3 regions of the Promicromonospora sp. NPDC050249 genome follow, and region 3 is predicted to be linked to each of the others. Evidence: riboswitches for the same ligand, from Rfam matches in the RefSeq annotation. Region 3 holds a riboswitch; each other region holds the start of a gene.
What was found. Region 3 has a riboswitch for cyclic di-AMP ahead of AB0I32_RS06950 (C40 family peptidase). Riboswitches for the same ligand answer to the same signal wherever they lie in the genome.

Region 1 (10,251 bases), on a different contig from region 3:
CGCGCGACATCATCCGAAGGCTGTTGCCCCAACGGCGCGCGCTCAGCGGATCTGGGCTGTTCGAACCGATGCCCATCGTCCCTGAAGACGCGTGGCTCGAAGGACTCGTCAACGCGGTGGTTCACCGCTCCTACAGCCTCTCCGGTGACCACATCAGGATCGAGATCTACGACAACCGTATAGAGATCGAGAGTCCCGGAAGATTCCCGGGGCTTGCCGATCCGCGGAAGCCCGAGGAAATCTCTCGCTTTGCACGCAACCCGCGCATCGCCCGCGTCTGTGCGGAGCTCCGCATCGGACAGGAACTCGGTGAGGGGATCAGGCGGATCTTCCAGGAGATGCGCTCGCGCGGGCTGAAGGATCCCATGTACGACGAGCGGGGTGGGTCAGTTCGCCTTGTCCTGGCGAACATCCCTCGTCTCGACTCAGCGCTCGCAGCGCGACTGCCCGAGGGTGCCGAACGAGTACTGGACATCATCCGAGCTGCGGACGCACCGCAGGGCACCGGTGACATCGCGGAAGCTGCCGGAGTGACACGTCCTACCGCCAAACGACGTCTCGATGCGCTTCAGCGTGAGGGTCTCGTGCGATGGGTGGGCCGATCACCTAGGGATCCCAGGGCGCACTGGGTGTTGTCCGGAAGCGCATAGTTACGCCGAAACGATCGACGTCAGCTCGCGTGGCCTGACTACCAGGGCCGGAACACAACAATGGCTGGTGTCAGCCGGTCGCCAGGACGTCGGCAGCCGTCGTGACCTCGATCAGCGGGGCGTAGAGCCGCATGATGTCCAGCGCGCGCTCGTGGTTCTCCGGCGTCGAGCCGGCGCAGGCGTCGGCGACCACGAGCACGCGGCGGCCCGCGTCGGCGGCGGCGAGCGCCGTCGAGATCACGCAGCAGTCGGTCGCGACGCCGGCGAGCACGAGCGTGCCGGCGTCGTGCGTGGCCGCGGCCAGCTCCGGCCCCCACTTGCCGAACGTGGGGAGCGTGACGACGGGCGCCCCGGCGTCCACGACGTCGGCCAGGTCGGTGATCTCGTAGAGCGGGTCGTCCTTGGGTACGAGCGCGAACGGCCACTGCTCGAAGTAGGCGCGCCAGGCGCCGTCGGGCACGGTGGGGGCGATGTACCGGGTGAGGACGGTGCGACGCGCGAAGGCGGGGAGCAGGCGGCGGGTGCCGGCGAGCGCGGCCGGGTAGTCGGGAGAGGCCCACGGGCTGGCCGGGCGGGCGAAGACGTCCTGCATGTCGACCACGACCAGTGCCGCATCGGGCCCGGGCGGCGTGACGGCGGCCGCTCCGCCGTCGTTCACCGCTCCTCCTGGCGGCGGACGGTGCGCGCGGTGAGCAGGAGCGTGCCGAAGAAGCCGAGGGCCAGGGCGACGAGCACGCCCAGGTTGGCGAACGCCCAGTTCCCGTCGACACCGCCCAGCGGGCCCAGCAGGTAGCCCTGCCAGGCGAGCCACGGTGCGTAGGTGTTGGTCACGAGGCCCCAGCCGATGGCGGTGCCGCCCAGCACCAGCGCCACGGCGGACCAGTTCACGGATCCGTACCGGCCGGCGGCGTCGTACAGGTCGGCGTCGGTGTAGTCGCGACGGCGCAGCAGGATGTCGGCGAGCAGGACGCCGCACCAGGCGGCGACGGGTACGCCCAGCGTGATGAGGAAGCCCTGGAAGGGGCCGATGAACGAGTCCGCGACGAACACGACGTAGATCGCGCCGATCACCATGAGCCCGCCGTCGATGGCGGCGGCGACCCAGCGCGGGGCGGGCAGGCCGAGGGAGAGCAGTGCGAGGCCCGAGGAGTAGATGTCGAGCGCCGCGCCGCCGATCAGCCCGGCCAGGGCCACCACGGCGAACGGGATGAGGAACCACGTCGGCAGGAGCGTGGACAGGGCACCGATCGGGTCGGCGCCGATCGCCGCGTTCAGCTCGGGGTCGGAGCCCGCGAGCAGCAGGCCGAAGACGAGCAGCACCACGGGGGCCAGGGAGGCGCCCAGCGTGGTCCAGCCCACGATCCGCGGGCCGGAGGCGGAGCGGGGCAGGTAGCGCGAGTAGTCGGCGGCCATGTTGACCCAGCCCAGGCCGAACCCGGTCATCATGAACACGAGACCGCCGATCACCTGCGGGGCGCCGCCAGCGGGGATCGCGGCGACCGTGGCCCAGTCGACGTGGTCGGCCACCAGGATGATGTAGACGACGGTGAGCACGGCGGTCAGGACGGTGATGATCACCTGGAGCCGCATCACGAGGTCGAACCCGAAGACGCCCGCGGCCACCACGATGCCCGCCACGACCACGAGGGCCACGATCTTGGTGACGGTTCCGCCGCCCCAGCCCAGCGCCCCGAGCACGGTCGAGGTCGCGAGCGTGGCCAGGGCCACGAGCACCGTCTCCCAGCCGACGGTGAGGATCCAGGACAGCAGGGAGGGCAGCTTGTTGCCGCGCACCCCGAACGCCGCGCGGGACAGCACCATGGTGGGCGCCGATCCGCGCTTGCCGGCCAAGGAGATGAACCCGCAGAAGAGGAACGACGCCACGATGCCGATCGCGCCGATCACCGTCGCCTGCCAGAACGAGACACCGAAGCCGAGCAGGTAGGAGCCGTAACCGAGCCCGAGCACTGACACGTTGGCCCCGAACCAGGGCCAGAACAGGCTGCGGGGCGAGCCGCGCCGCTCGGACTCGTCGATGGTGTTCAGGGCATTGGTCTCGACCGCCGTGGGGACGCTCATGGTGGCGATCCTGCCACCTGCCGGTGACACGCACGAGGACCCGCACCGTGTCGGTGCGGGTCCTCGTGATCCGGCTCAGTCTCTATCTATGTCGGCTGAGCCTGCGGCTCCGCTGCGGGCGCGTGCCTCGTTCCTCGGCCCGCACCCTCCGCTGCGCCTCCGGCTCAGCCGACGCGGATGAAGGTCGGGCTGTTCTGCCAGATCTCCGTGTAGCGCACGGTCTGGCCGGGGACCGGCGCCTCGACCTGCATGCCGTCGCCCGCGTAGATGGCGACGTGGCCGGGGCTCCAGATGAGGTCGCCCGGCTGGGCCTCGGCCTGCGAGACCGGCGTGCCGGCGTAGCGCTGCTCCGCGGAGGAGTGCGGCAGGTTGATGCCGATCTGCGCGTAGACGTACGACGTGAACCCGGAGCAGTCGAACCCGGCGGGCGTCGAGCCGGCCCAGACGTACGGCACACCGAGGTACTGCATGGCGATCGCGACGATCTCGGACCCGCCGGCGGAGGCCGGGACGGCCTCCTCGACGGGGGCGGCGGTCTCGACGACCTCCTCGACGACCTCCTCGACGACCGGCTCCGGCTCGGGGGCGGGGGTCACCTCGATGGTGCCCGTCTCCAGCGTGAACTTGCTGTCGGCCGCTACCTGCACGGCGGGTGCGGTGTTCACGGCCTCGACCACCGCGGCCCCGGTGACCGAGCCCTGCGACGTCTTGTTCAGGATGTCGAGCTCGGCGGTGGACGGGCTGTTGTCGGCCACCGGCGCGGCGTCCGCGGGAACGCTGAGCAGGGAGACAGCCAGGCCGGAACCGGCGACGACGAGCGCCCCGCGGCGGGCGGCACCTGAGATGCCCCGGGCCGCGGCACGGGAGAGGGGAGTCAGCGGCGTGATCGGTCTGCGGGCAGCACGGTGGCGCCCAGGCGTGCGAGTGGTCAAGAGCTTCTCCTGACGCCTACGAGGTGAGCTGTCGGATTCGGATCGGAGAATGACCCGGCCGCGTACTACCTGTGCGGCTTCACCCCAAGGACACCGTCTCGGTGCCCGCTTACGTGGTTCCCCCGTCCCTGTCTTTGTTCTGTGCAGTCTCGGGGCGGTGACAGGGCTCGGCGCCCACCTCGAGTGCCCGCGGACTTCCCGCGAACCGGAGCGACGCTAACCCCGTCCGGCCGAGAAGTCACAATCGCATCACGGCTCACGGGGTAGTTCGCGTCCTACTTGACCCGAATTGTCCCTATGAGGTAGGTCACTCCGCGGCGGGCGGAACGTTGTGATTCCGGGCGAACAGGTTGCTCGGGTCGTATTTCCGCTTCACCGCTGCAAGTCGCTCATAGGTTTTTGCCGGATAGACCGCCGCGACGTCGTCCGCGGTGGTCGTCCCGAGGAAGTTCGAGTACGCGCCGTCGACGTGCGGGGCGAGCCTCGCCCAGATCGCCGCGAGGCCAGGGCGAGCGGCCTCGATCACGGGCTTCGGGCCGCCGGCCACCGTCGCGACCAGCAGTTCCGCACCGCGGTGCGCGTACGCCGTCGCGTCGTCGGGGACCCGCGACACCGCGCCGCCGACGCTGCGGATCGCAATCGACGGCGAACCCGCCGACGTGCCGACCTCGGCGAGGATCCGCAGCGCGTCGGGCACCGACTCCCGCTCGACGAAGCCGCTGTGGCCCAGCAGCTCGAGACCCGGCGGCAGTGCGGCGCCCTCCACGAGGATGTCGGCGTAGGCGTGCGGCGCGACGTCGTCCTCCAGCACCGTCCCGAGCCGGCGGATCGGGTCGAGTGCCCTGGCCGCGAGCTCCGGGTCGTCGCCGTCGAACGCCACGTGGATCTCGAGGGGTGCCTCCGGGCCGCCCGCGAACGGGTTGGCCAGGTTCGCGATCGAGGTGAGCTCTTCCGGCGCCGTGCGGAGGTGGTCCGCCCACCCCTGGAGCACGACGGCGGTCTCCGCGACGGGGAACGTGATCTTCCCGAAGAAGACGTCCGTCGTCGGGTGCGCCACGAACTCGAAGGAGGTCACGACACCGAGGTTGCCGCCGCCCCCGCGGATCGCCCAGAACAGCTCGGGGTTCTCGTCGGCGCTCGCGGGCACGACCGCGCCGTCGGCGGTCACCAGCCGCGCGGCCACCAGGTGGTCGAGGGTCAGTCCGTGCTTGCGGACCTTCCAGCCGATGCCGCCGCTCAGGGTCAGCCCGCCGACCCCGACGCTCTTGGTGTCACCGGAGGAGATCGCGAGGCCGTGCGGCGCCAGGGCGTCGGCCACCTGGCCCCAGGTCGCGCCGCCGCCGATCCGGACGAGGTGGCGGTCCTCGTCGATCACCTCGACGTCGGCGAGCCCGCTCAGGTCGATCACGATGCCGCCGTCGTTGGTGCCGAAGCCGGGAAAGCTGTGGCCGCCGCCGCGCACGGAGAGGGCCAGGCCCGACCCGGCGGCGAACTGGACCGCCGCCTGCACGTCGCCGACCGTCTTGGGGCGCAGGACGAAGGCCGGGCTGCCCGCGACCAGCTTCGCGCGGCTCACCGCCTCGTACTCGGCCGCTCCCGGCTCGATGACGTCGCCGCCGAAGTCACGGCGGAGGTTCTCGATCGCTGAGGTCATGGGATTCCTTCCACAGGGGGTGCGTGGTGCACCCGATGTGGAAGAGACTCCCCAGCTCCGAGAGATGTGACCGCGAGGGGTGTGGCGCCCGCCACACCGACGTCGGGCGGAGCCCGACTCCGCCAAAGGTCGTAGGCCAAGTGCGTGCTCGCGGGCGATGTGCCGCCACCGCCCGCCCGACAGGCTGGTGTCGTCCGGAAGAAAGCCTCCGGACCAGCCCGAACACCCGCCGAGCGCGAGGAGCGCGACGATGTTCCCGTCCTATGAGCTACCCACCGAGCGGCCCGGCCGCGTGCGCACCCTGGCGGCGCTCGCCGCCCTGGGGACGCTCGCTATGACCCTGGTCGCCGGGGTCCCGGCGTCCGCCGCGACCGCCTCCGACCCGACACCGCCCCCGCCCGTCTCCGCCCCCGCGGGCGAGCATCCTCTCGAGCAGTCGGACGTCGACGCCTGGCTCGACGGTCTGCTGCCCGCCGCGCTGGAGAACGCCGGCATCGCCGGCGGCGTCGTCACGGTGGTCGACGACGGCAAGGTCCTCACCACCCGCGGCTACGGCTACGCCGACACGGGCACGACGGGCGGCGAGGCGGTCCCGGTCGACCCGGAGAGCACGCTGTTCCGCCCGGGTTCGGTCTCCAAGCTGTTCACCGCCACCGCCGCCATGCAGCTGGTCGAGAGCGGCGACGTCGACCTCGACACCGACATCGCGGAGTACCTCGACTTCGACGTCCCGCGGTCCTTCGACGGGCCGATCACCATGCGCCACCTGCTCACGCACACCGCGGGCTTCGAGGAGCGGCTCAGCGGCCTCATCGGCTCGGGCGACGTGTCGCCCGTCCTCCGGGACGAGCTGGCGGAGGACCCGCCGGAGCAGGTCTACGAGCCCGGCACCGTCCCCGCCTACTCGAACTACGGCAACTCGCTGGCCGGCTACATCGTCGAGCACGTGAGCGGCGTGCCGTTCGAGGAGTACGTCGAGCAGAACATCCTCACGCCCGCCGGCATGACGTCGTCGACCTTCGAGCAGCCGCTGCCCGACGCGCTGCGCGACCGGATGTCCGAGGGCTACGCCACGTCGGCGGACGCCCCCGGCCCCTTCGAGATCGTGGGGACACCGCCCGCGGGCGCGCTGACCGCCTCCGCACCTGACATGGCGCGCTTCATGCTGGCCCAGCTCGGCGAGCCCGGCACGGGTTCGATCCTGGAGCCCGCGACGCTCGACCTGATGCACGCCCCGGCGCTCGACGAGAGCTCGCTGGGCAGCCTCGCGGCGTCCCCGCGGATGACGCTCGGGTTCTTCGACGAGAGCCGCAACGGGCGCTGGATCATCGGCCACGGCGGCGACACCAACTACTTCCACTCCCACCTGCAGCTCTACCCGGAGGAGCGCACCGGGATCTTCGTCTCGTTCAACAGCACGGGAAACAGCGGCCTCGCGACCCTCGAGCTGCGCGACGCGGTCCTGCACGGCTTCACCGACCGTTACTTCCCGGCCGAGTCCGCCCCGGTCGCCGGCACCGTCGACGCCGCGACCGCCAAGGAGCACGCCGCGATCGCCGAGGGCAGCTACGTCGCCTCGCGCGGCATGCAGAGCACGTTCCTGGCCTCGCTGGAGGCGTTCAGCACCACGCAGCTCACCGCTCAGGCCGACGGCCGTCTCCTGATCACGCCGGGTCCCCTCAGCGACTCGCCCGCCCTGTACGAGGAGATCGAGCCGTGGGTCTGGCGTGAGGTCGACGGCCAGCGCGTCATCGCCATGCGCGTCGCCGACGACAAGGTCGAGGCGATAGGGATCGAGGGTGCCTTCACCCTGCTGCCCGCCCAGCCGGAACGCGCCCAGGCAGTGGTGCTCCCGGTGCTCGGGGTGTCAGCGCTGATCCTGCTCGTGGCGGCCGTCGCGTGGCCGGTCGGTGCGATCACGCGGCGGGTTCGGCGCCGGTCGGTTCCCGGTTCCGTGTCCGGGTCCGAGCGAGCCGTGCGGCTCCACCCGGAGCGCACCGGCCGCGTCGTCAGGCTGCTCACCAACATCGCGACGGTCTGCGCGGTGCTCGCCCTCGGCGGCTGGACCGCCACGGTGCTCACCGTGATGGGCCTGGAGGACGTCTCCGCGTTCTCCCTGCGCCAGCTGCAGGTGGTCCAGGGCCTCGGCGTGCTGGGCATCGTCCCCGCCGCGCTCCAGGTGGTCGGCGCGATCCGGAACCGCCACGGCTGGCGCAGGATCCTCGGCACCGTGCTCGTGCTGCTCGCCCTGGTGGGAATCGCCTGGTTCGCCGTCGAGTTCCGCCTGCTGGCGCCGTCTGTATCGTACTGATGATGCTCACGACGGACGGCCCAGCGGTGTTCGACGGCGTTCGGGTCCCGCCGCGCGTCGGCAGGCTCGAGACCCTGCTGACCCGGCTCGGCGTGACCAGCAGGCTCGCGCAGGACGGTCTGCTGGCCGCGGCCGTCGCCCTGATGACCGCGGGCCTGCTGGTGGTGCTGTTCCAGTACGTGCTGGAGGCGGAGGACCTGACGCTCGGTCCGGCGCAGGGCGCGCTGCTCGCGGTCGCCACATGCGCCCAGGCGCTGCCGCTGATCCTGCGCCGGACCCGTCCGGTCCTCTGCCTGGGCCTCGTCGTGGCCGTTCAGGTGCTCGTGGTCGCCGCGTCGCCCCCCGACCTGTCGGTCGGCGGCATACCGCAGGTCATCGCCGGGTACACCGTCGGCACGCTGCTGCCCGCCCGCCGGGCCCTGGTGGTCACGGGCGCGGCGGTGCCGGTCGGGGTCGTGACGGCGGCGGCTACGGCGCTCGTGTCGGGCAACGGCCTGCTGATGCCGGCCGCGAACCATCTCGCGGCGGGGATCGGCACCTACGTGCTCAGCGCGCTCGTCGGCGGCGCCGTGGCGACCCGCCGCCGCTACGTCGAGCTGCTCCGTCTCCGGGCCGAAGAGCTGATGCGGACTCAGCGGGCGACCACCCAGGCGGCGATCTTCGCCGAACGGTCCCGCATGGCCCGCGAGCTGCACGACGTCGCGGCGCACCACCTCTCCGGCCTCGTGGTCCAGGCCGCCGCCGTGGCGCGGCAGATCGACAGCGACCCCGAGGCCGCCAAGGCAGGCACCGCCTGGATCCGCGGACAGGGCAAGGAGACCCTGGACAGCCTCCGCCTGATCGTCGGGGTCCTCCGGGAACGCCCGAGCATCGACGACGACGGGCACGACGCGCCTCCACCCGGGCTCGACGCGCTCGACGGGCTGGTGCGCACCGCGCGCACGCTCGGCGACACCGTCGAGCTGGTCCGCGAGGGCAGGGCGCGTGCCCTCGCGCCGATCGCGGACGCGGCGTTCTACCGGGTGGCGCAGGAGTCGCTGTCGAACGCCCGCCAGCACGCACCCGGTGCGCCCGTGCGGATGGCCGTGCGGTTCGCGGAGCGGGAGGTCTCGCTCGAGGTCGTCAACGCACGCGCAGCAGGGGGAACCCCGACGGACTCGACACGGCAGGGTATGGGCCTCATCGGCATGGGGGAGCGCGCGCACCTCGTCGGGGCCACACTGACGACCGGTGCCACGCCGTCCGGCGGGTGGCGCGTGCTGCTGACGCTGCCGCTGCACCACGAGCCCACGAACACCGGAGGACAGGAATGATCAGGGTCTTGCTCGTCGACGACCAGGCGGTGGTCCGGGCGGGGTTCCGGTTCCTCCTGGAGCAGGCGGACGACATCGAGGTGGTCGCAGAGGCCTCGAACGGGCCCACGGCGGTCGAGCTCGCCCGCCGGCACAGCCCCGACGTCGTCTGCATGGACGTACGCATGCCGGGCGGTGACGGCCTCGCGGCGACCCGCGAGATAGTGGCCGACGCCGCCTCGGGCGGGACCGCGCCCGCGGTACTCGTCGTGACCACCTTCGACCTCGACGAGTACGTGTTCGGCGCCCTGGAGGCCGGGGCCGGCGGGTTCATCCTCAAGGACTGCGAGCCCGAGGAACTGATCGACGCCGTCCGCCGGCTCGCCGACGGCCACGGCCTCATCGACCAGGCGGTGACCCGCCGCGTGATCGCGGAGTTCGCCCGCCGCAAGGCTCCGCCCGAGTCGGCGTCGGAGGTCACGGCGCAGCTCACGGCACGTGAGGCCGAGATCGTGCGGCACCTCGCCCGCGGGCTGTCGAACGCGGAGATCGCGCGCGAGCTGGTCGTCGAGACGAGCACCGTGAAGTCGCACCTGGGCCGCGCCATGGCCAAGGTCGGCACGCGCGACCGCCTGCAGACCGTGGTCTGGGCCTACCAGAACGGGCTCGCTCCGCATTGACGCGCTGGGGCAGCGGTGAACGGGGCCGGGTCGAAGACGCCGAACCGTTCGCGGTACTCCGCCGCCCGGCCGGGCCAGAGAAGCGTGAGGCGCCCCGAGCGTTCGTCCACGTACCAGCTGCGGCAGCCGCCGCGCAGCCACACCGTCCCGGCGGCGCGCTCGTCGATCTCGCGGGTGTAGGCGGCCTCGGCCGCCGCCGACACCTCGAGCGGCCCGCCCGCCTGGTCCTGGTGGTCGAGCGCGCCGAGCACGTAGTCGATCTGCGCCTCGATCACCTCGAGGGCGGAGTGGTGGCCGAGCCCCGCGTTGGGGCCGTCGAGCACGAAGAGGTTGGGGAAGCCGTGCACGGCCGTCGAGGCGTGGCTCGTCATGCCGCCGGACCAGTGCTCGGCGAGCGTCCGTCCGCCGCGGCCGGTCACCAGCCGGGCGAACGGCGGCCGGGTCGTCTCGAACCCCGTGGCCAGCACGAGCACGTCGACCTCGTACCGCGCGCCCGACGCCGCGACCAGCGTCGATCCCTCGACCGCTACCGGCGGCCCCGGTTCCAGCGTGACGTGCGGCTGCTGCAGCGCCGGGTACCAGTCGTCGCTGAACAGCGCGCGCTTGCAGCCCACCGCGTAGTCGGGCGTGAGGAGCGTGCGCAGCGCGGGGTC
Region 2 (10,251 bases), on a different contig from region 3:
CGGACGAGCAGGTCGCCCCGGTGACCTCGGCGTCCGGTACCGGGAGCAGCGCCGACGAGGCGGACGGCGAGGCGGACGGCGAGGCGCTGCTCGTGCTCGACGGCGTGACCGCCGGCTGGCCCGACGGCGACGGCCAACCACATGCCGTCGTCGAGCAGGTGTCCCTCACGCTGCGCCCGGGGTCGGTGGTGGCGCTGGCGGGACCGTCCGGCGTCGGCAAGACGACGCTGCTGATGACTGCGGCCGGCCTGATCCCGCCCCTGACGGGGACGCTCGGTACGCGGCCCGCGGAGCGCCAGGAAGTCGGCGCTCCGGGTCACCGGGCATCCGGCGTCCTGCGGAACCTCCCCGCCGACCGACTGTTCGTCGCCGAGGACGGGCACGTCTTCGACACCAGCGTGCTGGAGAACCTGCGGGTCGCGCGCGGCGACGTGACGGAGGCCGAGGCACGGGCCGCGCTCGCCGCCGTCGGACTGGGTGGCTGGCTCACCGCGCTCCCCGAAGGACTGGACACCCTGGTCGGCACGGACGCGGCGGCGGTCTCGGGCGGCGAGCGCCGTCGGCTCCTGGTCGCTCGTGCGCTCCTTGCCCCCGCCCGGGTGCTGCTCGTGGACGAGCCCGCCGAGCACCTCGACGGCGAGACCGCCGACGCCCTGGTCCGCACCCTCGCCGACCACGCGCGCGAGACGGGGCGGGCCGTGCTGCTGGCGACCCACCGGCTGACGCCGCTCGCGGCCGCCGACGAGGTCCTGCTGCTCGGGAACGGCGCGCTCGCCACGATCGCGGGTGCGACCACGGGCGCGGCCCCGGCGACCGTCGTGGCCCGCGGCAGCCATGAGCACCTCCTGGTGACCGACCCCTCCTACGCCTGGTCGACAACCCAGGAGGGCTGACCATGCGGTTGCTGCCGTACCGGGGCCCTTCCTGGCAGCAACCGCATGGTCGATCGGGCTCGCCGGACGGGTACCGGGCGGAGCGTCAGAGGCGCTTGTCGAACTTCTTCGAGAGCTGCTCGTAGCCCAGCCGCTCGTAGAAGGCGTGCGCACCCGTCCGGCGCACGGCCGACGAGACGGTGGCCCGGACGGCGCCCGCCGCCGTCGCCCATTCCTCGAAGGTCGTGACGAGGGCGCGGCCCGCCCCGGTGCCACGGTTCGACTCGGCGACGACGAGCGCGGTGAGCTCGGCCAGCGGCGCGTCGAGCTCGTAGGGCCAGAAGAGGTGGCCTGCGCCGAACCCGATCACTGCTTCCGCATCGTCTCCGCCCGGGTCGACCGCCAGCCAGGCCACGTCGTTCTCGCTGCCCGCGAGACGGGCGAACCTGGCGGCGACGTCCTCCGCGGTGCTGGGATAACCGAGCTGACCGAGGAGCGGGGCGATCGCAGGGGCGTCGACGGGGAGGGCGCGTCGGATATGCACCGGTCCATCCTAGGCCGTGACCCGGCGTCAGAGTCCGTCAGCCGACGTCGCTCCCGAGCACCGCCATGGCCGCGGCCCGGCCCGGGATACCGCTGACGCCACCGCCGCGGCGGGCTCCGGCGGCCGCCAGGAGAACCCGGGGATGCTCGGTCGCGACGCCCCACGGGCCGGACTCGTCGCCGGCGTCCGGCTCGGCGAACGGCCAGCTGAGGTCGCGGTGGAAGATGTGACCGCCCGGCAGCCCGACCTCGCGCTCCAGGTCGACCGGGGTGCGCACCTCGAGGCACGGGGCACCGTCGGCGTCGAGCGCGAGCACGTCCTCGATCGGCTCGGCCAGCACGGAGTCGAGGGACGCGAGCGTGGCCCGGAGCGCCTGGTCGCGGGCGGCGTCGGGTGCGGCGCGGAAGAGCCGTGCCGGCATGTGCAGCCCGAACAGCGTGATGGTCTGCGCGTCCGTCGCGGCGAGCTCCGGCCCGAGGATGGTCCGGTCGGTGAGCGTGTGGCAGTAGATCTCGCTGGGCGGCAGGTCGGGGATGCGCCCGGCGGCGGCCTGCGCGTGCGCTGCCTGGAGCTGGGTCAGGGACTCGTTGACGTGCAGGGTCCCGCTGAACGCCGCGACGGGGTCGACGTCGTCGCGCAGTCTGGGCAGGCGTGTCAGCAGCATGTTCACCTTGAGCTGGGCGCCCTCGGGATGGTCGGCAGTCGGCGCGGCGTCGCCGCCCAGCAGCCGGTCCAGCTCCGCCGGGGCGCACGCCGCGAGCACGTGCCCGGCAGTGACTCCCTGGGTCCGCCCCTCGGCGTCGGTCCAGGCGACCTCCGCGCCGGAACCGCCGGAGGCCCCGGGATCGACGGCGGTGACCGTCGCCGAGGTGACTATCGTCGCGCCGGCCGCGACCGCGGCGTCGCGCAGGGCGCCCGATACGGCGCCCATGCCGCCCACCGGCACGTCCCAGTCGCCGGTCCCGTTGCCGATGACGTGGTAGAGAAAGCACCGGTTCTGCCGCAGGGACGGCTCGTCGACGTCGGCGAACGTCCCGATCAGGCCGTCGGTGGCCGCTACCCCGCGGACCACGTCGTCGGCGAACGTGCGGCGCAGCACCTCCCCGAGGGGCTCCTCGAAGAGCGCGCGCCAGGCCTCCTCGCCCACCCCGTCGACCACCAGATCCCGGACGACCGACCGCGGGAGCAGGGGTTCGGTGAGCGTCGGCGCGAGCCGGCGGGCCACCTCGGCGGTCATGGCGTAGAAGCGGCCCCAGGCCTCGAAGTCGGCGTCCGAACCGGTGAGCCGCCGGAACGAGGCGCGCGTGGCGCCGTCGTCCTGGCTGTCGACGAGAAGACCGCCGTCGGCAACCGGTGTGTACGAGGACCAGCGGCGGCGCTTCAGCGTGACGGGCAGTCCGAGCTCGTCGACCACCCGGCGAGGCAGGAGCGAGACGAGGTAGGAGTAGCGCGAGAGCCGCGCGTCCACCCCGGCGAACGGGCGGGCCGAGACGGCGGCGCCGCCCACGTGGTCCGCACGTTCGAGGACGAGGACGGACCGGCCACCACGGGCCGCGTAGGCCGCCGCGGTGAGGCCGTTGTGACCCCCGCCCACGACCACGACGTCGTATCTGGAACGCATCGAATCGGTCATGGACGCCATAGTGGCATGGGGCACAGATTGCCAAGAGAGTTCCATCACAGGTCGCTATGTGACCTAATCGTGACATTTGCGCGAGGGGCAGGTACGGTCGATCTCGCCTCTCCAGCAACGGGGAGGTCCAGGTCCGGACGCCGAACCCTGTCACCGGACCTTGGCAGCCAGAACCGTGACAGGGGCGGGGGAACCAAGTAAGCGGGCACGCGAGTGTCCTTGGGGTAAAGCCTCCTTGTGAGGCCGGGTGAATCGCTCTCCCATCCGAACCCGACAGCTCACTTCGTAGGCGTCCGAGGAGATCACTGGTGACCGTACTCACCGACCGCACCCACGACTGGGCGGACGACCAGGCAAACCGTCCCAGCAACCGGGGCAGGCACCGCGCCGACGGCCCCGCGCTCACCCCCTTCACCGCACTGACCCAGACCGCCGCCGAGAATGCTGCCCGGACCGGCGCCATCGCGGTCGTCACGTCCGGCATGCTGGCGTCGGTCTTCACCCAGACCGCCCACACCGCGCCCGCCGAGACGCACACGCAGGCCGCGCTCGCCAACGCGACGCCGGTCAGCAACACCATCAGCAACACGGTCGACAGCACGACCCGCGCCGGGTTCGCCGAGAACCTCGTGACGAAGGTCAAGGTCACCCAGGACGCCGACTTCTACGCCGAGCGCGGACGCGTGTCCGTGACGCCGTACGCCGAGACCAAGGCGGGCATCGCCGAGGCCAAGGCGAAGGCCGAGGCAGAGGCGCGTGCCAAGGCTGAGGCCGAGGCGAGGGCACAGGCCGAGGCCGAGGCAGCGGAAGCCGCAGCAGCGGCCGAGGCAGCCGCCGAGGCGGAGGCAGCTGCCGTCGCCGAGACGGTCGCCGACGCGTCCGGTCTGGGTCAGCAGGCCGTCAACCTCGCACTCGAGTACGTCGGTGTGCCCTACGTGTGGGGCGGAGCCTCCCCCAGCGGCTTCGACTGCTCAGGGCTCATCCAGTACGTCTACGGTCAGCTCGGCATCTCGATCCCCCACAGCTCGAGCGCGATCTCGACCATCGGGTACCAGGTCTCCGCCGCCGCCGCGCAGCCGGGCGACATCGTCTGGACGCCGGGCCACGTCGCCCTCTACGCGGGCAACGGCATGGTCGTCGAGGCCCAGCAGCAGGGCACTCCGGTGCAGTACGGCGAGATGTGGCAGAACAACCCGGTGTTCATCCGGGTGACGGGCTGACGCCTACCCCCACGCCGGACCACAGCTCAGGACCGCGAGGTGTGTCGCGCCAGCCCCTGGCGCGACACACCTCGTTCTCGTCCGGGGCTCGTCCGGGTACATGTCCGGTAACGTCCCGGGCGTGAAGATCCTCGTACCGGACGTGCCCTTCGACCTCGACTTCCCGGCCCTGCTGCCTGACGGCGGAGCCTCCTTCGCACCCGGCGGCACCAGCACCGTCGTCGCCTACGCGATGAACGAGCCGGTCCCCGAGGAGCACACCGACGCCGAGATGCTGGTCACCTGGTCCAGCCCGCCCAAGATCCTCGCCGACGCCGCCCGCCGGCTCCCCCGGCTGCGCTGGGTGCAGACCCTCTCCGCGGGGCCCGACGTCGCGCTGCGCGCCGGGTTCGGGCCCGACGTCGTCATCTCCTCCGGCCAGTCCCTGCACGACGACACCGTCACCGAGCACACCCTGGCGCTGGTCCTCGCGACGGTGCGCCGCATCGACGTCTCCCTCGCCGCACAGCGGGAGCACCACTGGGCCAAGGAGATCGCGTTCGCGCAGAGCGACCCGGTCACCGGCCGCGAGTACACGCTCGACGGCGCCCGCGTGACGATCTGGGGTTTCGGGTCGATCGCACTGCGGCTGGCCCCGCTGCTGACCGCGCTCGGTGCGCGGGTCACGGGCGTCGCCTCGCGTGCGGGCGAACGCTCCGGGTATCCAGTGGTGGGGCCCGACGGCCTGGACGCCCTGCTGGCGGAGACCGACCTGCTCATCTCGCTGCTGCCCGCGATCCCCACCACGCGGCACATCCTCGACGCCCGCCTGCTGGGCCTGCTGCCGCCGTCTGCCCGGTTCGTGAACGTCGGCCGAGGTGCGACGGTCGACGAGGGCGCGCTCGCCGACGCGCTGCGGTCCGGGCGGCTCGCCGGAGCGGCGCTCGACGTCATGGAGACGGAGCCCCTGCCGGAGGACTCCCCGCTCTGGGACCTCCCGAACCTGATCCTCACGCCGCACGTGGCCGGCGGCAGGCCGCGAGGCGCCGCCCGCTTCCTTGCGGACCAGCTCACGGCATGGCGCACCGGCGGCGAGCTCCGCAACGTCGCCTCGAGGTAGTCCAACCGGACGCACGCTCTACCTCGACCCGTAACCTGCCGCCGAAGTAGAGCGTGCGTCCGGACAGGTGCTCTACTTCGCCCTGGGGGCGGGCTGGCAGACCGGGCAGGTGAACGACGAGCGGTTCATGAACGCGTCCCGGCGCACCAGCGCACCGCAGCGTCGGCAGGCCTCGTTCTCCTGCCCGTACACCGCGAGCGAGCGGTCAAAGTATCCCGACTCCCCGTTCACGTTGACGTACAGCTCGTCGAAGCTGGTGCCGCCCTGGGCCAGCGCCTCGCGCATCACCTCGGCCGCCGAGTCCAGCACCCGGCGCACGTCCACGGCCCTGAGCTTGTCGGTCGGCCGCGCCCAGTGGACCTGCGCGCGCCACAGCGCCTCGTCGGCGTAGATGTTGCCGACGCCGGACACGACCGTCTGGTCCAGCAGTGCGCGCTTCACCTGGGTCCGGCGGCGGCGCACCCGGCGGACCAGGCCGTCCAGGTCCAGGTTCGGGTCGAGCAGGTCACGGGCGATGTGCGCGACCGGCTGCGGCAGGAGGGGCAGGTCCGAGCCGTACCCGGCCGGGATGCCCGACGCCGGTTCGCCGTCGCCGAGCGCCTCGCCGTCCCCAGGCACCAGGTCCTGCACGCTCAGGTGACCGAACGTGCGCTGGTCCACGAAGTCCAGGTAGCGCGCGCCGGACGGGGCGTCGGTCAGGTGGAGGCGAACCCGGAGGTGAGGATGGCGCCAGTCGTCCGCCGGCGTGCCCACCGCCGGACTCGGCCCGGGACCCGCCTCCGCGCCGGACTGCTCCAGACCCAGCACCACGCTCGACGCATGCCCTGGATCGTCGCCCGCCTCGGCGCCCCGGACCAGCAGCTGTCCCGACATGCCGAGGTGCGCCAGGAGCGCTGCGGCCGGGTGGGCCTCGACGGGCTCGACCTGCGGGGTGGCGGGGGTCTCGACGGGCTCGGCCAGCGGGGTCGGCTCGACCAGCGGGGCCGGCTCCTCCAGGGGGAGCCAGAGGAACTTGCCGCGTCGGACGGCGGCGCTGAGCCGCCGTCCGACGAGCTGGTCGCGGAACGACTTCGGGCCGCCGTCGTGCCGACGGACGCTGTACTCGCGGAACACCTCGACGTCCCGCACGACCGCGCCTACGACGAGCCTGTCGACACCGTCACGGACGGTCTCGACCTCGGGGAGCTCAGGCACCGGCGACCGGCGCCTTGCTCCCGGAGGTCTGGCCGGCGGCCGCCGCGCCGTCGTCCCCCGACTTGGGCAGCGGGAACTTCTCCAGCAGGGCCCGGTAGGTCTCCTCGGCCGCGCCCTGCTCGGCGTGCTTCTTCGCACTGCCCGAACCGGAGCCGTAGGTGACGCCGTCGATCACGACCGTCGAGTGGAAGACCCGCGCGTGCTCCGGTCCCTCGAACGTGGCGATGTAGTCGGGCGCACCCAGCCCACGCTCCGCCGAGGCCTCCTGCAGCGAGGTCTTCCAGTCGAGCCCCGCGCCCAGGCCTGCTGCGACGTCGAGCGTCGAGTCCACGAGGCGGTGCACCAGCGCCCGCGACGTCTCCAGGCCGTGCGACAGGTAGGTCGCGCCGATCAGCGCCTCGACGGTGTCGGAGAGGATCGAGTCCTTCTCGAAACCGCGCGTGCGGATCTCGCCCTTGCCCAGCAGCACGTACTTGCCCAGGCCGAGGGTGCGCGCGATCGCGGCGAGCGCGCGCTGCGACACCGTCGCCGCGCGCATGCGCGCGAGGTCACCCTCCGACAGGTCCGGGTGACGCCGGAACAGCGCCTCGGTGACCACGAGCCCCAGCACGGTGTCGCCGAGGAACTCCAGGCGCTCGTTCGTGGGGATGCCACCGGCCTCGTGTGCGAACGACCGATGCGTCAGTGCCAGCACAAGAAGCTCGGGGTCCAGATGGACCCCGAGCTTCTCGAGCAGCGCGGTAGGTTCCGGCCTCGCCGGCGACGTCCCGCCCTTGGCCACGTCAGCCCGCGTGAACGGTCTTCAGGGCGTCGCGGTACGTGCGGCCCTTGTAGGTGCCGCACGTCGGGCACGCCGTGTGCGGCAGCTTGTTGCCCTGGCACTGCGGGCAGGTCGTGAGGGTCGCTGCGGTGGTCTTCCACTGCGAGCGACGCGCACGGGTGTTGCTGCGCGACATCTTGCGCTTCGGAACAGCCACGGCTAGCTCTCTTTCGTCTCGTCCGACACGCTCGTAGATTCGAGCATGCTCTGAAGCGCCGACCAACGAGGGTCGACTACGTCATGTTGATGACCGGGGTCGTCAGCCAGGCGCGCTCCACACTCGGAGCACAGGCCCGGGCAGTCCTCCCGGCACAGCGGTTGAAATGGTAGTGCAGTCACTACCGAATCCCGAAGCGCAGGCTCCAGGTCGGCGTTGTCGTCGTCGTCAAGGACCGACTCCTCGTCCTCCACGTCGACGTCCCCTGCCTTGGCCGACGCCGCAGCCCTCTCGGGGTAGGCGAACAGCTCGGTGACATCGACCGTGAGATCACGGGTGATGTCGTCGAGGCAGCGGCTGCACTCACCCTTTGCCGTGCCGCGGACCGTGCCGGAGACCAGCACGCCTTCCATCACGGACTCGAGTCGAAGATCCAGCTCGAGGTCGGAGCCTTCCGGGATACCGATCACAGCGGTACCGAGATCCGACGGCGCCTGCACGGTCGCGCTGTGCGTACGCATGGATCCGGCACGCCGAGACAGCTCGTGCGTGTCGAGCACGAGCGGTGAGTTCGGTTCGCGGGAAATAACAGACTCCATGAATGGCAGTGTCCGAGAGGACGGTGAAGGGGGGTGGACCCGGCGCAAGCCATCACGCCACGGGCCAAAAACCAATCCTACGACATGGAACGGGGCTCACGCGCGCCCGTGCGGGGTGACAGCCCTCACGGGCTGGGCCACCGAACGCCCCAGCTGCTGACCCAGCGCCGTCCGCAGCGCCGCGACCACGCCAGCCGGCACCAGGTCGTCGACCGGTCCGCCGTGCCGCACTATGTCCTTCACCAGCGACGACGCGACGTGCGCGTACCGCTGGTCGCCCGGCAGGAAGATCGTCTCGACGCCCGACAGGTGCCGGTTCATGAGCGCCATCGGCTGCTCCGCGTCGAAGTCGCCGCCCCCGCGCAGCCCCTTCACGACGGCGACCGCGCCGATCTCCCGGCAGAAGTCCACGAGCAGCCCCGGCACGACGTCGACCCGCACCCGCGACATCGCGGGTTCCGTCCGGGCGAGGCCGTGCACCGCCGCGCGCACGAGCTCTGCGCGCGTCTCCAGGTCGAGCAGGCCGGACTTGCCGGGATTCTTCGCGATGCCGACCACCACGTCGTCGAACATCGTGGCGGCGCGGCGCACGATGTCCAGGTGGCCGAGGGTGATGGGGTCGAACGACCCGGGACAGACGACAGTGGTCACGCGTCCACGCTATCCGACGGTCCTGCGTCCGATGGCTCGGCGGCCGAAGGCTCCACGTAGTAGACCGCCGTGTCGCCGTAGTCCTTGCGGGCGAACGCGGCGAGGCCGTCGGGCCAGGCAGGCTCGGGCGTGCGGATCGAGCGCTCGACGACGACCACCGCGTCGTCGGCCAGGACGCCGGGAGCCGCAAGATGCGTCAGCACGGTGGCGAGCGCGTCGTCGTCGAGGTCGTAGGGCGGGTCGAGGAAGACCAGGTCCAGGGCCGCCGCCGTGCCGGGAGCGGCAGGGCGCGGTCCCGCACCCGCCAGCGCCGCCGCGAACCGCTCGGCGGTCTCCGTGACGACGCGCACCGCGGTCAGCCCCAGCCCCGCCACGTTCCTGCGCGCGACGTCGGCCGCCGGCCGCGCGCTGTCCACCAGCGTGACCGATGCGGCGCCGCGGCTGGCCGCCTCCAGCCCGAGCGCACCGGAGCCGGCGTAGAGGTCGAGCACGCGGGCGCCGTCGAGCACTCCGAGATGTTCCAGGCGGGAGAAGATCGCCTCGCGAACGCGGTCGCTGGTGGGCCGGGTGCCTTTACCCGGCACGGCAATGGTGCGTCCGCCGAGCACTCCGGCCACGATCCTGGTCACGCGGCGAGCCTAACGCGCGGGTCAGGACCAGGGGGTGTCGATGTGCGCGACCAGCGGGAGGTGGTCACTGGCCGTCCGGTCCAGGGTGCGGACCTCGGTCACCGTGGCTCCGCGCGCGAGCACGTGGTCGATCTGGGCGACCGGGAAGGCCTCCGGATAGGTGAACTGGAAGCCGGTGGTCGGGGCGGTGACCAGGTTCGTCAGGGGCGCTATCGCACCGTCCGCCAGTACCGCGTTCAGGTCCCCCGCGACGATCACCGTCTCGTTCTCCTCTGCGTTGACGGCGTCCGCCAGCTGGAGGGCACTCGCGTTGCGCAGCTCCGTCTCGAAGCCGCCGCTCCCGAGCCGGACGGAGGGCAGGTGCGCGACGAACAGAGCGACCGCGCCGCCCTCCCGCTGGATCACCACGCGAACGCACCGGTCCCAGGAGGCGTCGATGCCCTCGGGCCGGATGTCGACGGCGGTGGCACCCTCGAGCGGAAACCTGGACCAGACCCCGACGGTGCCCTGCGTCTCGTGGTGCGGCAGCGTCTCGCCGAACGCCTGGGTGTACTCCTCTGCCACGGTGTCGGACACCTCGGTCAGCGTGACGACGTCCGGCTCGGCGGCCAGGAGCCCCTCCGCGGTACCCGCGACGTCGGAGTTGGTGTCGCTGGCGTTGTGCTGCACCACCGTCAGGTCGCCGGGCTCCGGGTCCACCGGGCGCACCTGTGGCAGGAAGACCCAGATCCAGGCGGCGAGCGGGAGCAGGACGGCGAGGATCGCGAGCGCCGACCGCCGCAGCAGCGCGGCGAGGATCCCGAGCGGGACCGCGAGCCCGAGCCAGGGCAGGA
Region 3 (10,251 bases):
AGCTACGGCGCGTCGGACGGGAGCCATGGTTCGGAGTGCACCCCTCGCTCACCGAACCATGGCTCTCGCCCCACGGCGCGAGCGCCGGCTCGGACCTCGCTGGCGGCGGACCGACCCGGCGCTCGTGCCTCGGGGGACCGGGGGCGGCGTCCTGCCCGAAGCCCCTCTACAGGGCTCCTTTACCCGGCTCGACGGGTGCACGTATCGTTGACGCATGCGCAACGCACGCTCGCTGCTTACCTAGCCGCACCGGACCAGCCCCTCGATCGGGCACACCCGGTGCGGCCGCCCCTCCTTGTGAGGGGCTTTTTCGTGCCCGGACCCGATCGACGCACCGGAGAGCGACAGCGATGAGCGCGACGTACCCCACCCCCCGACCGGCCGACGAAGGTTCGGCGCTGGACCGCCTGTACGAGGCGTCCGACGACGGTGCCCGCTCCCGCCGGTACCTGCTGACGATGTTCCCCTATCCATCGGGCGACCTGCACATGGGCCACGCGGAGGTGTTCGCGATCACGGACGTCGTGGCGCGGCACTGGCGGGCCAAGGGCTTCGACGTGCTCAACCCCGTCGGCTGGGACTCGTTCGGCCTGCCCGCCGAGAACGCGGCGATCCGCCGTGGCGAGCACCCCGCCGCGTACACAGAGACGAACATCGCCACCCAGGCGGCGTCGATCCGGCGCTACGGCGTCTCGTTCGACTGGTCGCGCCGCCTGCACACCCATGAGCCCGACTACTACCGCTGGACCCAGTGGCTGTTCGCCCGGCTGCACGAGCGGGGGCTGGCCTACCGGGCGGCGGCGGAGGTGAACTGGTGCCCGCAGGACCGGACGGTGCTGGCCAACGAGCAGGTGGTCGACGGCGCGTGCGAGCGGTGCGGCACCACCGTCGTCGCCCGCAGCCTGACGCAGTGGTTCTTCCGGATCACTGCCTACGCGGACCGCCTGCTGGACGACATGGAGCTGCTGGAGCCGGGCTGGCCGCCGCACGTGCTGACCATGCAGCGCAACTGGATCGGCCGGGAGGAGGGCCCGGACGGCACCACCTACCGCCTGCACGACTGGCTGGTGTCCCGGCAGCGCTACTGGGGCGCCCCGATCCCCGTGGTGCACTGCGCGGAGTGCGGCGAGGTGGTGGTGCCGGACGACCAGCTGCCCGTCGAGCTGCCCCACCTGGAGGGCGACCAGCTGGTCCCCGGCGACGTCTCGCCGCTGGCCGGAGCCCGGGACTGGGTACGGACGACGTGCCCGCGGTGCGGCGGCCCCGCCGAGCGGGACACCGACACGATGGACACGTTCGTGGACTCGTCCTGGTACTTCCTGCGCTACCTGTCGCCCGGGTACGACGGCGGCCCGTTCCGCCCCGAGGACGCCGCGCGCTGGATGCCCGCCGCGCTGTACGTGGGCGGGGTGGAGCACGCGACGATGCACCTGCTGTACGCGCGGTTCGTGACCAAGGTGCTGTACGACATGGGCCTGGTGCCCTCCCCCGAGCCGTACGCGCGCCTGATGAACCAGGGCCAGGTGGTCAACCACGGCAAGGCGATGAGCAAGTCGCTGGGCAACGGCGTGGACCTGGCGACGGAGCTGGACCGGCACGGGGTGGACGCCGTCCGGCTGGCGATGCTGTTCTCGGGCCCGCCGGAGGACGACGTCGACTGGGCCGACGTCTCGCCGGAGGCGATGCGGAAGTTCCTGGCCCGCGTGCTGCGCCTGGTCCCGGATCGTGGGTCGAGCCTGGCGACACCCAGGTCTCGACAGGCTCGGTCAGCGGACGGACAAGCCCGACCGGCGGAGGGCCTGCGCAGGGCGGTGCATCGCACCGTGCACGACATCGACGGGCTGGTCGAGGCCGGGCGGTTCAACGTGGCGATCGCCCGGCTGATGGAGCTGGTGGGCGAGGTGCGGCGGGCGGCGTCGGACGGCGCGGCGGACCAGCGCGCGGAGACCTACCGCGAGGCGGTCGAGGCGGCGGCCGTGCTGCTGAGCCTGTTCGCCCCGCACACCGCCCAGGAGCTGTGGGAACGGCTGGGCCACTCGACGCCGGTCGCGGCGCAGCCGTGGCCGGCCGTGGACCCGGCTCTGCTGGTGACGACGGAGGTGGAGGCGGTGGTCCAGGTGGACGGCAAGGTGCGCGACCGGCTGCCGGTGCCCGCCGACGTCGCGGCGGCGGACCTGGAGCGGGCCGCCCTGGCCCGGCCGGCCGTCACCCGGGCAGTGGGTGACCGGGCGGTGCGGCGCGTGGTGGTGCGACCGCCGCACCTGGTCAACGTCGTGCTGGCCTAGGCGGTGCCGCCCTCGTCGAGCTTCGCGCGCAGCGAGCGGAGCTCGGCGAGGATCTCGCGGTTCTGCGCGGCCAGGTTGTCGAGGCGCTCGTCCTTCTGCTCGTCGTCCTTGCGCTCCTCCTCGGAGATCTCCTCCATGCCGTTGACGATGACGGCGATGAACAGGTTCAGCACCGCGAAGCTGACCACCAGGATGTAGAGCACGAAGAAGATCCACGCGTACGGCTGGGTCTCCATGACGGCGCGTGCGATGTCGGGCCAGGCCTCGCCCGTCATGGCCTGGAAGAGCGTGAACAGGGACGTCCCGAGGTGCCCGAAGTACTCGGGTGCCGCCTCACCGAACAGTCCCGTCGCGATCACCGCCGACACGTAGATGACCAGCACCAGCAGTGCGCCGACGGCACCCATGCCCGGCACCGCCCGTAGCAGGCCGTCGACGACGCGGCGCAGCGACGGCACCACCGTGATCACGCGCAGCACGCGGAGCACCCGCAGGGCACGCAGGGCGGACAGGGACTCGCTGGCCGGGAGTACCGCGATGCCGACGACGGCGAGGTCGAACAGGTTCCACGGGTCGCGGAAGAACGTGCGACCGTGGGCGACGATCCGCAGGAGCAGCTCGAGCACGAAGAAGCCGAGCATGGTGTGGTCGATGATCACCAGGATCTCGAGCGCAGCCCCGCTCACCATGGTCTCCGCGCCCAGGATCAGGGCGTTCGCCAGGATCACCACGAGAACGAGGTTGACGAACCACCTCTGGTCGAGGAACGCGCGGAGCCGCCCCCGCCAGGTGTGTGGTTCGATCCGTGGCTCGGCCGGTGTGCCGATCGCCTGGTTCATGCGGTCTCCCTAGCTGTCACGTGCCCGGAGTCCTTGCTCCGGTCCTGCCTCAGGCCCTTGCCCGCGCGAACTGTAGCGCGGAGGTGTACGTTGCCTTTGTTGGGCGCATTGTCCCGGTTTGGGACCGATTCGGAGGTTCCGCTGGCAAGTCGGCGCAAACAGTGCTGAGGTAGTGCGCAAGCAAGCCAACCACTCTGGAGGAAACACGCCATGGGTTTCTTTGCTTTTCTCATCCTCGGGCTGATCGCGGGCGTCATCGCACGCATCATCCTCCCCGGCAAGCAGCCGGGCGGCTTCTGGGTCACCCTGCTCCTCGGTGTGCTCGGCGCCATGCTCGGTGGCTGGCTCGGTGGGCTCATCTTCAACGTCAGCCTGGACGAGTTCTGGTCCTGGGAGAGCTGGCTCTTCTCGGTGATCGGCGCGATCATCGTGATCCTGATCGCCCAGGCCATCTTCGGTCGTCGTAAGACCGCTTGATCGCAGTACATCGCGGCCGCGTCGCCACCCTCGTCCTCGTGACGGCGGTGGTCGGCGCGGCCGCGGTCGCGTGTACTGGCGGTGGCGCGCCGTCGTCCGCGAGGGGAGCGGTGCCCGACGACGTCGCCTCTCAGCTGAGCGTCGAGGTGGCGCAGGGCCGCGAGCAGTACGCCGAGCGGGAGATCCGGCTCGAGGTCACCAACGACTCCGACAAGACCTTGACCCTCCTCTCCGGGGCCCTGCGGGCCGTGCAGTTCGGGCCGTCACATCCCATGAAGGAGGGACGCACCCTCGTGCTGCGGCCCGGCGCCACGCGCGCCGTCTACGTGGGGCTGGGCGAGGCGAGGTGCGCAGACCTGGCGGCGGCGGAGGACGGCGCCGCGACGGCCCCGCCGTCCGCCACGATCACGCTCGCCCTCGGCGAGGGCGACGACCTGGGTCCCACGACCGACGTCCTCGTCGACGAGGTGAGCGATCCCGTCGGACACCTCGCCCGGAACCACGCGGTCGACTGCTCGACCGCGGCCGTTGCGGCCGGCGCTGACCTCACCGTTGATCCCGACGTCCCCGTCGAGACGCGCGACGGTGAGCTGATCGCCCTGGTCACCCTGCGGATCGAGCGGGTCGACGGCGGTCCGGAGGTCACCCTCGACCGGATCGCCGGGACGACCTTGATGAGCAGTGCGGACCCGGGTGGCGACGTCTCGGGCTGGGCCGGCCAGGACCTGGCGGGACAAGGATCCGGCGAGGTGGTCCTGGCGGTGGTGCCCGCCCGCTGCGACGTCCATGCGGTGGCCGAGGACAAGCGGGGCACGTTCCTGCCGGTGTCCGCACGCGTCGGCGGCGTCCCGCAGGAGCCTGTCTACGTGCCGATGCCAGACACCGCACGCTCCGACTTCTTCTCCTTCGTCGCGGACTACTGCGACTGGCCGGAGTGAGCGACCCCGGACACGCGAGAGGCGCCGCCTCCGGCGTCGGGCGGAAACCCGGCGCGGAGGCGACGCCTCACGATGTACTGCGGTCGATGTGCTGCGATAGCTCAGGCTCTATCTGTGTCGCCTGAGCCTGCGTTCCCGCTCCGGGCGCGTGCCTCGTTCCTCGGCCCGCACCCTGCGCTGCACCTTCGGCTCAGACGACGCGGATGAACGTCGGGCTGTTCTGCCACATCTCGGTGTAGCGCACCGGCATGCCGGCGGCCCACGCCTCGATGATCATGCCGTCGCCCGCGTACAGGGCCACGTGGCCGGGCGTCCAGACGATGTCGCCGGGCTCCGGGTAGGTGACCTGGTAGCCGGAGCTGAGCATCGCGCCGGACGAGTGCGGCAGGTTCACGCCGAGCTGCGCGTACACGTACTGGATGAGGCCGGAGCAGTCCATGCCCTCGGCCGGCGAGTTACCGCCCAGCACGTACGTGATGCCGAGGTAGTTGAACGCGACGTTGATGGCCTGCTCGCCGACCGGGACGGGGTCCGGCGCGTCGACAGAGACAACGGCGGGACCGCCGCCCTTCTTGCCGTCGGCGCCCGAGGAGGTGCCAAGGGCTTCCATCTCGATCGGCATCTTCGCGTCGGACGGGACGGTGACCGTGGGGGCCCCGGCAACTGCCTGCTTGGCCACCGCGGTGAGGGAGCGCAGGTCGACCGTGTTCAGCTTGGCGGACTTCACGTCGGTCTTCAGGTCCATGGCGGGGGCCGCGTGGGCCGTGGTCGCGATGGTCGAGATCAGGACGCCACCGGCTGCTGCGGCGATGGCTCCTCGGCGGGCTACGGTGCCTGCGTTCTCTGTGGCGGTACGAGCGAGGATGCTCAGCGGTGTCATGGCCGGCCGGCTGTCACGATGCCGTCCGCGAAGGGAGTTCGTCACCTAAATGTCTCCTGTACCGCCTGCGAGGTCAGCTGTCGGGTTCGGGTAGGAGTACACACCCGGCCGCACGGCTACTGGGGGGTTCCGTCCGGCTTCACCCCGAGGGCGACGATGGTGCTGTCGCCCGGGAAGGTGGGTCCCCCGCTCCTGTCTCGAACGTCTGGTCATGAACCGGTGACAGGATTCGGCGTCCGGCTCACGGCCCCACCGATGTGGTGGGGCAGAAGTCAAAGTACACACCTTCCCCAGAAAAGTCACGATCGGGTTACGCATTCCGGTCTCACCCGCCGAAGGCGCAGATTTGCGCCGTTCCGGTCTTCATGGGCTATGACCGACATCACATACATCGGCTACCGTTCGGCGGCATGGGTGAAAGCGCATATCGCGTCTCCGCCTGGTGGGTGCTTCCCATCAGTGCCGTCGTCTGGTGGGTGTGCGGGTTTCTGCCGTGGCTCCTGCAGGCGTTGTACGAGGTCATAGGCCTTACCGAGGCCTCGGTGGTGCGCTCTGCCGAATTCCTGCCCATCCCGATCACCACCGACGACGCGGTGGTCGGCCTGGTCGTCATGGCGCTGATCGGGGGGCTCCTCGGTGGTCTCACGGCGGGCATCCCGGCCTCGGCGAGGGCGGGCGCGGCTGCCGCGACGACGGGCACCTTGCTCGCCATGTCCGTGGCGGGCGGTGCCTCGTGCCTGCTCGCGCTTCGCGGCAGTGCTCCGGGTGACGCGGCGCCGCTCGGGATGCTGGTCGTCACGGTGGCTGCCGGGGTCGTAGGGCTGGCCGCCGGCCTCCTGACGGCCCTGGGCCCGGCCGCCCTGCGCGGGCCCGCGCTCGCCCTGCCTGTCGTGCTCCTGGACGGCTGGCTGTGGGGTCTGGTGCCGGGCAACCTGGTGTCTCCCACCGGCACGTGGTGGACCTTCGCCGTGGCGCTCGGTATCGCGTTCGGCCTGGCGGTGGACAGCCGACCGATCGAGCTGCTCGGCTGGCTGCCGACCGCGGGCATCGTGTGGGTGCTGCAAGCGGCCGGGCCGGCCCTCCTGGCCGTGCAGGAGAACATCTGGCCGGGCTCCGCGCTCACGGAGGACCCGCTGTCCGCGGCGGCGATCGTGGCGCACGAGCTCGCCTCGGCGGCGATGGTGCCCGACAGGCACCAGCTGGGCGCCTGGGTGGTCGCCCTGCTGCTCGGTGCGGCGATCGCAGCGCTCCGGCTCTCCCGGCAAGCGGCGGACGAGGGTGAGCTCTCCGGGGCGTGGGCCTGAGGCGGCAGCCCGCACTGATTGCGATCATGTAAATTTCACCCGCCGTGCGTCGCAGGGCCTGTTCGACGCTTGTCCGGTCCCCATAGTTTTGTCCTAGTTCGTAGGTATCCGGCCCACGAGCGAACAACGGGGGCACATATGAACAGGAAGCCATTCGCCGGCGTCGCCACCTCCGCGGCACTCGTCGTGGCGGTGCTCGTCGCCGTGGCACCCGGTGCGCAGGCCGCCACCAACGACCCCCTGCGGGACAAGCAGTGGGGCCTGGACCAGATCAACGCCGAGGCCGCCTGGTCGGCCGGTACCGGCGAGGGCGCGGTGGTGGCCGTCGTCGACACAGGCGTCGACTTCGACCAGCCGGACCTCGCCGGCCAGCTCCTGCCGGGCGCCACCTTCTCCGGCTGTGCGGACGTGCGCCCGTGCGGTGAGGGGGACTTCAGGGGCCCCGACGGCCAGAACGACGGGGACGAGCACGGCACGCACGTGGCAGGCATCGTCGCCGCCGCGGCCGACAACGGCATAGGCGTCGCGGGTGTGGCCCCCGGCGCCAAGGTCCTCCCGGTCAAGGTCCTCGAGGGGGGCTCTGGCTCGTCCCAGGACATCGCGGACGGCATCCGGTGGGCCGCCGACAACGGCGCCGACGTCATCAACCTCTCGCTGGGCTCCGCCCCTGGCGGGCAGCTGCTGACGATCATCGGCGTCGACACCCTGATGCGCGACGCCATCGCGTACGCCCGTGAGCGCGGGGTGCTCACGGTCGCGGCGGCAGGCAACTCGTCGACGCCGCTGTGCACCGACCCGGCGTTCACCAGCTCGGCGATCTGCGTGGGGGCAACGGACTCGGCCCGCCTCCATGCCTACTACTCGGAGCTCCCGATCAAGCTCGACCTGAAGAGCGTCTCGGCGCCCGGCGGGGCGGGCGGCCTGAACGGGTGCGACGGCGACGTCTGGTCCACGGTGCCCGTTGGCACCGGCTCGGACACGTGCGCAGGCGGCAGCTACGACGCCTACGCGGGCACGTCGATGGCGACGCCGCACGTGGCAGGGGTCGCGGCACTGCTGTACGGCCAGGGCCGGACGATGGCAGAGGTCGAGAGCGCGATCCTCGGCACCGCGCGCGACCCGCTCCTGGGCCTCGTCGGTGTGTGGACCCCGCTGTACGGGTACGGCATCGTCGACGCGGCCGCAGCGGTCGCGTACTGACCCGATCCGCGAGGTAGAGCGCCTGTCCGGCTTCCGCACGGTCTACCCCGTGCGGAAGCCGGACAGGCGCTGAGCAGGTCAGTAGGGGCGGATGTAGACCGCGTAGTCCTGCCACTGGGCCGTGTGGCGCACCGGGGTGCCGTAGTTGGCGGCCTCGACGACCATGCCCTCGCCCGCGTACAGGGAGACGTGGCCCTGGGTCCACACGATGTCGCCGGGGATGGGCGACGCGACCTGGTAGCCCGCCGCCACCATGGACGACGACGAGTGCGGCAGGTCGACGCCGAGCTGGGCGTACACGTACTTGATCAGCCCGGAGCAGTCGAAGCCCGACCCCGGTGACTCGCCGCCGTACGTGTAGGCGATACCGATGTACTGCATGGCGATCGCGACGGCCTGCGCGCCGATGGAACCGTCAGAGGCGTAGTCCGGGGTGGCCGGCTCTACCTCCTCGGCCGCGGCCTCCGTCACCGCCTCGGGCTCGGGCTCGGGCTGCGTGGCGGTCTCCACCACGGGCTCTGGCTCGGGAGCGGGGGTGACCTTGACGGCCTTGCTCTCGATGTTGAGCTTCGCGTCGGTCGCGACCTGCACGGCCGGCGCTGCCGCCAGCTCTTTGCTTGCCAGCCGGTTCGAACCGTCTCCCATGACGGCGTGTGCGCTGGGTGCGAACGCCGTCGCGAGAAGTCCGGACGATGCCGCGATCAGCGCACCCGAGCGGGCGGCGGTACGGGTCACGGTCATCAGGGGAGTGCTAGGAGCGTGAACGGCGCGGTGTCGACCGCGTCGGACGGTGGTACTCACCGAAGTTCTCCAAGTCGCCGGTTTCGCGGGCCCGTACCGGTCTGGGGAATGGGGCTCGCGGTTGTGCCTCCGGTGGCACAACGGATCCGACGCTACATACGGGTCACCACTCTGTCTCGATCAGATAACACTTGTCGTGAAGTACCAAGGTGTGCGAAATGTGGGTAACTTTTTGACAGTCGTCTTTTCCCAGCGTAAGGGCCATTCTTTTGACGAATATGGCCTTTGAGCGCCATGAAAGATCGGCCCGAGAAACAATGCGACACGCCGATCAGCGGTGGTGGGTCAGCCCTTTTCCAGGGTGCGACGCTCCGCCTCGGCCTTCAGGTCGGCCAGCTCCGTGTCCACGAGCTCCCGTGCGCGCGAGCCGAGCGCGAGGTTGGTCAGCCCGGCGAGCATCCCGCTCTGCGCGACCGCCAGCGTGACCTCGGACACGACGTCGGACACGGGTGTGATCCGGTGGGCTACCCCCGACCGCACACCCGGGGTGCTGCTCGACCAGGAGAAGCCGCTGCCCTCGGTGAGGCCGTCCACCTCCCAGACCGCAGGTGGCAGTCCGGGCTGCGTCAGCTCGACACGGGAGCCGACGGCGATGGCCGTCTCGGCCCCCAGGATCGTCACGCTGGTCATGGAGCCGGTCCAGGTAGGCATGCGCTCGACGTCGGACAGCACCTGCCAGACGACGTCGGCGGGCGCCTCCACCCGGGCGCTGGTGCGGTAGGCATGGGCCACGCGCCCCAGGCTACGCCGGGCCCCAGAGGCTGAGCCGGCCGCTCTGGAGGCTGGCGGTGCCCTTCCGTATCCTCGCGGCATGGCTACGCATCGGCTCACCGCGCAGCAGGGGCGGCGCATCGCGCTGCGTGCCCAGCTGCTCGACGCCCGTCGGCCGGTGGACCTGGTGCACCTCGTGGAGGATCTGACGTTCCTCTCGGTGGACCCGACGTCGGCGGTGGCGCCCGCCGTGGACCTCGTCGCCTGGTCGCGGCTCGGCAACGAGTACTGGCAGGGCGCGGTCGACGACGCAATCTCCGACCGCATGCTGTTCCAGCTGCGTGGCACCGTGCGGTCGATGGTCGACCTGCCCCTGTACCTGGAGCAGATGGCCCGCTGGCCCGAGCACGAGACCATGCGGCAGTGGCTCGCCGACAACGCCGAGTTCGAGCGTGAGGTGCTGGCGCTGGTGGAGGCGGACGGGCCGGTGCTCGCCAAGGACGTGCCGGACACCGCCCGCGTGCCGTACACCTGGGGCGCCGAGGGATGGAGCAGTCGCCGCAGCGTGGCCGAGATGCTGGAAGCGCTGAACATGCAGGGCAAGCTCGCGATGGTGGGGCGTCAGGGCAGGCAGCGCCTGTGGGACCTGGCGGAGCGGGTCTATCCGCAGGTCGAGGCCGTGCCGCTGGAGGAGGCGCTCCAGGAACGGGTGGCGCGCCGCCTGGCGGCCGAGGGCATCTCCCGCAAGCGGGTGCAGGGTCGTTCGAGCGACGGCGGCTGGTGGGTGGACATGCCCGGCGAGACGGTGGAGATCGA

Region 1: linked by a shared signal. The riboswitch ahead of AB0I32_RS25385 (NlpC/P60 family protein) and the one ahead of AB0I32_RS06950 (C40 family peptidase) in region 3 are both predicted to bind cyclic di-AMP.
Region 2: linked by a shared signal. The riboswitch ahead of AB0I32_RS09620 (NlpC/P60 family protein) and the one ahead of AB0I32_RS06950 (C40 family peptidase) in region 3 are both predicted to bind cyclic di-AMP.

What each region holds. Positions count from the first base shown of each region.
Region 1 covers NZ_JBFAKY010000050.1:5,069-15,319, forward strand. The annotation lists gene AB0I32_RS25370 (ATP-binding protein) at 1-650, shown strand, start outside; gene AB0I32_RS25375 (cysteine hydrolase) at 721-1,308, opposite strand; gene AB0I32_RS25380 (cytosine permease) at 1,305-2,729, opposite strand; gene AB0I32_RS25385 (NlpC/P60 family protein) at 2,894-3,661, opposite strand; cyclic di-AMP (ydaO/yuaA leader) riboswitch at 3,661-3,844, opposite strand; gene AB0I32_RS25390 (FAD-binding oxidoreductase) at 3,969-5,315, opposite strand; gene AB0I32_RS25395 (serine hydrolase domain-containing protein) at 5,566-7,626, shown strand; gene AB0I32_RS25400 (histidine kinase) at 7,629-8,939, shown strand; gene AB0I32_RS25405 (response regulator transcription factor) at 8,936-9,598, shown strand; gene AB0I32_RS25410 (NAD(P)/FAD-dependent oxidoreductase) at 9,571-10,251, opposite strand, start outside.
Region 2 covers NZ_JBFAKY010000009.1:75,251-85,501, forward strand. The annotation lists gene cydC (thiol reductant ABC exporter subunit CydC) at 1-893, shown strand, start outside; gene AB0I32_RS09610 (GNAT family N-acetyltransferase) at 979-1,416, opposite strand; gene AB0I32_RS09615 (NAD(P)/FAD-dependent oxidoreductase) at 1,454-3,037, opposite strand; cyclic di-AMP (ydaO/yuaA leader) riboswitch at 3,178-3,357, shown strand; gene AB0I32_RS09620 (NlpC/P60 family protein) at 3,358-4,269, shown strand; gene AB0I32_RS09625 (phosphoglycerate dehydrogenase) at 4,391-5,368, shown strand; gene mutM (bifunctional DNA-formamidopyrimidine glycosylase/DNA-(apurinic or apyrimidinic site) lyase) at 5,441-6,562, opposite strand; gene rnc (ribonuclease III) at 6,555-7,343, opposite strand; gene rpmF (50S ribosomal protein L32) at 7,345-7,539, opposite strand; gene AB0I32_RS09645 (YceD family protein) at 7,542-8,138, opposite strand; gene coaD (pantetheine-phosphate adenylyltransferase) at 8,235-8,789, opposite strand; gene rsmD (16S rRNA (guanine(966)-N(2))-methyltransferase RsmD) at 8,786-9,418, opposite strand; gene AB0I32_RS09660 (endonuclease/exonuclease/phosphatase family protein) at 9,440-10,251, opposite strand, start outside.
Region 3 covers NZ_JBFAKY010000006.1:186,894-197,144, forward strand. The annotation lists gene AB0I32_RS06930 (leucine--tRNA ligase) at 351-2,285, shown strand; gene AB0I32_RS06935 (ion transporter) at 2,282-3,124, opposite strand; gene AB0I32_RS06940 (GlsB/YeaQ/YmgE family stress response membrane protein) at 3,335-3,601, shown strand; gene AB0I32_RS06945 (hypothetical protein) at 3,598-4,539, shown strand; gene AB0I32_RS06950 (C40 family peptidase) at 4,730-5,419, opposite strand; cyclic di-AMP (ydaO/yuaA leader) riboswitch at 5,467-5,664, opposite strand; gene AB0I32_RS06955 (hypothetical protein) at 5,830-6,723, shown strand; gene AB0I32_RS06960 (S8 family serine peptidase) at 6,862-7,923, shown strand; gene AB0I32_RS06965 (NlpC/P60 family protein) at 8,002-8,664, opposite strand; gene AB0I32_RS06970 (SRPBCC family protein) at 9,010-9,456, opposite strand; gene AB0I32_RS06975 (crosslink repair DNA glycosylase YcaQ family protein) at 9,536-10,251, shown strand, end outside.